2 regions of the Psychrosphaera ytuae genome follow, and region 2 is predicted to be linked to the other one. Evidence: riboswitches for the same ligand, from Rfam matches in the RefSeq annotation. Region 2 holds a riboswitch; the other holds the start of a gene.
The links. A riboswitch is a leader RNA that binds a small molecule or an ion and turns the genes downstream of it on or off. The one in region 2 is predicted to bind thiamine pyrophosphate.

Region 1: it holds a riboswitch for thiamine pyrophosphate, as region 2 does, so the genes downstream of both, thiC (phosphomethylpyrimidine synthase ThiC) here and J1N51_RS08985 (TonB-dependent receptor) in region 2, are expected to answer to the same signal.

Annotation. Positions count from the first base shown of each region.
Region 1 is NZ_CP072110.1:2,875,396-2,878,802, reverse strand. Features, by position in the region: gene J1N51_RS12745 (S-(hydroxymethyl)glutathione dehydrogenase/class III alcohol dehydrogenase) at 1-337, opposite strand, end outside; gene J1N51_RS12740 (LysR substrate-binding domain-containing protein) at 506-1,378, shown strand; TPP riboswitch at 1,473-1,608, shown strand; gene thiC (phosphomethylpyrimidine synthase ThiC) at 1,703-3,407, shown strand, end outside.
Region 2 is NZ_CP072110.1:2,000,472-2,003,878, reverse strand. Features, by position in the region: gene J1N51_RS09000 (hypothetical protein) at 1-17, shown strand, start outside; gene J1N51_RS08995 (DUF3299 domain-containing protein) at 33-557, opposite strand; gene J1N51_RS08990 (GNAT family N-acetyltransferase) at 704-1,189, shown strand; TPP riboswitch at 1,314-1,429, shown strand; gene J1N51_RS08985 (TonB-dependent receptor) at 1,485-3,407, shown strand, end outside.

The sequences.
Region 1 (3,407 bases), 870 kb from region 2:
TTTGACATAAGTTGGTTTTACCAGAAGTACAGAACTTACACTCACCACACTCTGGCGTATAGAGTGGAATAACGTGATCACCAACGCTGACACTTGTGACACCTTCACCGACTTGCTCAACGATACCACCACCCTCGTGGCCTAAAATAGCTGGGAATACACCTTCAGGATCTTCACCAGACAAGGTAAACGCATCGGTATGACACACGCCTGAAGCGACGATACGAACCAACACTTCGCCTTTTTTAGGTAGCATTACGTCAACTTCTTCAATCGACATTGGTTGGTTTGGGCCCCAAGCGACTGCGGCTTTTGACTTTATAAACTGTTCAGACATCTTAACTCCTTTAGAGTGAGTGAGGCGACACTTTTACTTCAGTTCAACGTTTTTACGAAGTTAGTTTAGTGTAGACCATTAATTTAACCTTTCGCATTATATTTATTTCACATTAAGAGATAATCACCCTAAAATGAAAATAACTTTTACAAATTTGTAATAAACAACATGACACATAAATGGGACGGTATCACTGAGTTTACCGCAGTAGTAGAACAAGGTAACTTTACTCGAGCGGCACAAGCGCTCTCAACGTCTACAGCGCAAATAAGTCGCCACATCAACCAGTTAGAACAGCGACTCAACACTAAACTGCTATATCGCACGACTCGTAAAGTGACTCTCACGGAAGAAGGCCAAGTATTTTATAACCACAGTCGTCATTTGGTAGATGGCCTTCAAGCCGCCGAGCAAGCCTTGTCTCAACTACAACAGATCCCACAAGGCACGATCAAACTTACAGCACCAGTTACCTACGGTGAACGAATAATTCTGCCCATTTTGAATGACTTTTTACTCGCCTACCCCGAAATTAAGTTGGACGTAGAACTGACCAATAATAAGCTGGATTTACTTCAGCAAGGATTTGATGCAGCAGTCAGAATTGGTAACTTGGCCGATTCCACTATGATGGCCAAACCATTGACCAAACGAAAAAACTATTTGTGTGCGTCGCCAGACTACTTAACCAGGCACACTCCTCCCAGCCGAATTGAAGATTTAACTGATCACAATTGTTTACTTGGCTCTAATGAGCAATGGCGATTTGCCGATGGCGATACCATCAAAACGATAAAGCCAGTGCGCAGACTCAGATACAACAGTGGCCAAGGGTTGGTGGATGCAGCACTAAAAGGTCTGGGTATTATTCAGTTACCCGACTATTACGTTGAGCCTTTAATAAAACAAAACCAACTTGTTTCGTTACTCGACAACCTGCAAATTAAAAACGAACCAGTCTGGCTACTTTCACCGCACAATCGTCAACTTTCACCGAAGATGAAAGCATTTAGTCAATTTTTGAGAAACGCCCTTGCGTAAAATAATAGACAACTAGTGGTGTTTAAGTCTTATCAGCCGACCTCATTTTTCAGTAAGGGGTTGTCAGCTCGTTAGTTTTTCCCCTATGATAAAAATGAACTTGTCGGAGTGCCCGGTTTTTTCGGTAAATCATTTATCGTTAAATGACCAATGGGCTGAGATCGCATTGCGCGGGATCCGTAGAACCTGATCTGATTAATATCTGCGAAGGAAACAAGGTAACAAAACGGTATTTTAATTTGTTGTCGCCTCTGGCGAACTGCCGTCCTACCTCACATCTACACTCCGTCTTTTGTGCTTACTAACAAATACGAAAGGCAGAAAATGACACAACCAACCAGACGTGAACGTCGCGAGCAAGCGGCGGAATTTATTAACAACTGTTCCAATCAACAGTTTCCCAATTCAGAAAAGATTTATATCCAAGGATCGTCGCCCGATATTCAAGTCGGTATGCGAAAAATTACTTTAGCCGACAGTCTTGTTGGCGGTGACAAAGACAATCCTATTTTCGAGCCCAATGACCCTATTCAAGTTTATGACACCTCGGGCCCGTATACAGACCCAAACCAAACTATTGATGTTCATCAGGGGTTGCCCAAGCTCAGAGCCAACTGGATAGCCGAGCGCGATGATACTGAAGAACTAAAAGGTGCTACTTCAGGATACAGTCAACAACGCCTTGCTGATGAAGGCTTGGACCATATTAGGTTTGATAACTTACCAAAGGTTAGACGCGCCAAACCCGGTAAAAATGTGACTCAAATGCATTACGCTCGCCAAGGTATTATTACCCCAGAAATGGAGTACATTGCGATTCGAGAAAATCTAAAACGCCAAGAACTCAAAGATGAAATCTTAAAAGCACAGCATCAAGGTCAGAGTTTCGGAGCTGAAATCCCAGAGCAAATTACTCCAGAGTTCGTCCGCGACGAGGTCGCTCGAGGCCGTGCCATCATCCCTTGCAACATCAATCATCCTGAGACTGAACCAATGATCATTGGTCGTAACTTTTTGATCAAAGTGAACGCTAACATTGGTAATTCGGCGGTGACATCCAGTATCGAAGAAGAAGTAGAAAAGCTCGTTTGGTCAACTAAATGGGGCGCAGATACTGTAATGGATTTGTCCACGGGTCGTTATATTCATGAAACGCGTGAATGGATTGTGCGTAACTCGCCGGTTCCAATTGGCACGGTTCCGATTTATCAGGCTCTAGAAAAGGTCAATGGTGTGGCTGAAGATCTTACATGGGAAATATTTAGAGATACCCTTATCGAACAAGCCGAACAGGGGGTTGATTATTTTACCATCCACGCGGGCGTTTTGTTGCGTTACGTGCCTATGACGGCCAAACGAGTGACGGGTATTGTCTCGCGAGGTGGTTCGATTATGGCTAAATGGTGCCTGTCGCATCACAAAGAAAACTTTTTGTACACGCACTTTGAAGACATCTGTGAAATTTGTAAACAATACGATGTCGCCTTTTCTTTAGGAGACGGCTTACGTCCCGGCTCAGTTGCGGATGCAAACGACGAGGCGCAATTTAGCGAATTAAGAACCCTAGGTGAGTTAACCAAAATTGCTTGGCAACACGATGTTCAAGTGATGGTTGAAGGGCCAGGTCACGTGCCTCTTCACATGGTAAAAGAAAACATGGAAGAGCAACTCAAGCACTGTGACGAAGCGCCATTCTATACACTTGGCCCACTCACAACCGATATTGCGCCGGGCTACGATCACATCACTTCGGGTATCGGTGCTGCAAACATTGGTTGGTATGGTTGTGCCATGCTTTGTTATGTAACGCCAAAAGAGCATTTAGGCTTACCTAACAAGGAAGACGTAAAAGAAGGGCTGATTACTTACAAGATAGCTGCTCATGCTGGTGACTTGGCTAAAGGTCATCCAGGTGCACAAATTCGCGATAACGCTCTTTCTAAAGCTCGTTTTGAATTTCGTTGGCATGACCAATTTAACCTGAGCTTGGACCCTGAACGCGCTTTGGCCTATCACGACGAAACGCTGC
Region 2 (3,407 bases):
GACAAACTCGTAACTAACTTAATTTACGTTATTTAAAAGTCGTCGTAAGGGGCGACTTCTAACCCTTTCATCTTGTAACCTACTTGCGCTAAATCGCCTTTCCAAGTCTCAGTCGAAATGGTACCTGTGATCCAAATTGGGTCATAAAACGCTGAAGCGGGTGCGCCTTTTTCCATAGTTACGTGAATGATTTGATTAGATGGCGGCGGTGGTACATGGACACATGCGCCAAAATATGGAACCAACAAAAACTCAGTGACTACTTCGTCGTCGCCTTCTAGCGGTACAACAAAACCAGGGATCTTAATTGTTTTGCCGTCGAGTTCTTCCACGACCGGTGCATTTATCGATTGTGGGCCGGCCATTGCCTGACCTATGTGTTCAATAGAAGTTGGAATTTCAACTTGATAGTCCTTAGGCACTAAGTCAGACCACTCAAGTTCAGGCACTTTACCCTTTGCATCTTGAGCACTGACAACAGGTGTTGTTAATGCAAATAACAGGGTCAAACAAAAAAAGAATGACGCTAAAAAAGACATGTTGAAATTGCTATGCATGTTCATTACCCAGTTCAGTGACTATCGGTGCGGAGGATACTCTTCTGATGTTGAAAAACCAAGCCATTCTATTATTTTTGCGGTAAACGTGGTTTGATAGTCGATAGATAAAACCAATCAGCTTTTTTCTTTGGAGGTATTTGTAAATGTCATCAGAGTCCATCGCGTGGCAAATTCAGCCTTTTTCATCTTTAACGGCACGCCAACTCCACGATATGTTAAAAGTGCGCAGTGATGTGTTTGTGGTAGAGCAAAACTGCGTTTATTCAGACATTGATGGTCTAGATGTGTTACCAGGCGTATTTCATGTGTTTGGGTATGCAGGTGAGCAGTTAGTAGGAACATGCCGAATATTGGCTCCGGGCCTTGTCTATGAGCAATGTTCTGCAATTGGACGCGTGGTAATTGATGAGGCTTTTCGAGGGCAGAAAAAAGCATATGAAATGATGAAGTTTGCGCTGCAACAAACCAATGATCTTTGGCCAAACTCTATTTGTAAAATATCTGCCCAAGAGCACCTCCAAAACTTTTATCAAAGTTTAGGGTTTAGTACTTGCTCTGATATGTACCTAGAAGACGGTATTCCACATGTTAGTATGACTCGACCGGCGGGCCTGGTCGTACAGAAATAATTACTGTCTACACAGGCGGCTTTTTCCAATATCCATCAATTATTTATTTCGGGTTGTGTTTTGGATAGAATAGCCGCGAAAAATTTGTACAAAGAAAGTAACCCGTTGTAAGAAAGGTTGCTTTTAAAACACCAAGGGGTGTGTCGGCTTTAATTTTTAAAACCAGACACTGAGACGCTATGCGAACCCTTAGAACCTGATCCGGCTTGTACCGGCGTAGGGATGGTTGTAATTTATCCAGACTCCTCGCTTACGACCGGATCTTTTGTGAACTTTAATAACAAGAGATCCTCAAATGAAACTATCTATCGTTGCGTTAGCTACGCTATCCGTTTTAGCGACACCGTTTTCAGTTGTTGCTGCCAAAGAAAAAAACAGCAATTCAGACATCGAAACTATTGAAGTAAAGGGCGAACTAATCAAAACCCCCGCTAACAAAATAGCAAACTCTCTCCAGGTTTTGACGACAGAAGCATTAGAAAAATCAGGTGCTAGCCATTTAGAATCGGTGCTACAACAACTCGGTAACGTAAACTTTGCATCTGGTGCTTCTCGTGCTCGCTTTATTCAGGTTCGTGGTATTGGTGAACGCAGTCAATTTGTCGATCCGATTAATCCATCAGTAGGTATGAGCATTGATGGTATCGATTACTCCGGAATTGGTACTGCTGCAGGTTTGTTTGACGTAGAGCAGGTCGAAGTATTCAAAGGTCCTCAAGGAACAAACGCCGGTGCTAATGCAATGGCTGGCTTTGTTAACATCCTTAGTACTCAGCCGTCATCAAACGCCAACAATAAGCTTCGTGTTGAAGTAGGTAATTACGGTCTGTTCAATGTGGGCTTGGCAGCGGGCACTAACATCTCTAAGAAGGCTGCAGCCCGTGTTGCTATTAGTAAGCTAAGTGCAGATGGTTACATCGAAAATACTCACTTAAATCGTGATGACACCAATAATATTGACGAATTGTCGATGCGTGCACTCGTCGATATTGCTGCTACTAAAGATTTAGATTTACAGTTGGTTTTACACCATTTTGATATAGATAATGGCTACGATGCGTTTTCTCTTGATCAAAACCGTACAACGCTATCCGATGAGCCAGGCCGTGATACACAAAAAACTACGGCATTTGGTTTAAATGCAAAGTTCACCGGCTATGAATCGGTAAATATAGGTGTGGCAACGAGCGTATCAAATTCAGATATGGAGTACGGATACGACGAAGACTGGGCATATGTTGGAATTCATCCAGACGAATATTCCTCTACGGATTACTATTTGAGAGACCGCTCTGCAGACCAGTTTGACATCCGAGTAAGTGACAAACAAAACCAATGGGTAGGCGGCCTGTATATACAACAGCGTGATGTCGATCTAACACGTCAATATACTTGGTTGTCAGAAGACTTTGCCAGCCAATATGAGCAAGACAACATCGCGTTGTACGGTGAGCATCGTTATACCTTGGCAAAAGACATAACGTTGTCGGCTGGTGTTCGTATCGAAAACAATAAAGGTGAATACACGGACAGTAATGCTGTTAGCAATGACACGTCAGAAACAATGATTGGTGGCCATTTAACGGCAACTAAGCAGGCTTCTAAGTCGACTGTGCATTATGTACGTTTGAGCCGAGGCTTTAAATCAGGCGGGGTAAATGGTGAAGCACTTGCTCGGGTCGGTGAGCCGGGGCTTGAGCGTTTTAATCAAGATTTATTAAACAGTGGCAGTTTTGAGCCAGAAATTTTAAATAACATCGAATTGGGCACACGTTATTACAATCGTAAACAAGGCCTTAAAGCGAGCTCAGTTTTATTCTATTCAAGCCGTCATGATATGCAGGTAAAGCAGTGGTTTACTAATGACAAAGAGGTGGTGAATAGCAACGAGCAGCCGATCTTTGTTGGTTATATTTCTAACGCGCCAAGTGGCAGTAACTATGGTTTGGAGTCCAACTTACAATGGCAAGCGACTGGTGATTTTGAAGTGTTGGCTGGCTTTTCTTGGTTGAGTTCTCAAGTCGATAATATGTATCGCTTAGAGACCGACCCTATTACTTGGGAAGACGTGAGAGTAAGTATTGATGGTCGTGAGCAAGCCCATGCCCCAAGTTATCAATATCAGTTAGGCTTTAATTGGCAAATAGCCGATCGTATTAAATGGCATGCCACATTAAATGGTCGTGATGGCTATTTTTATTCATTTAGTCACGACCAA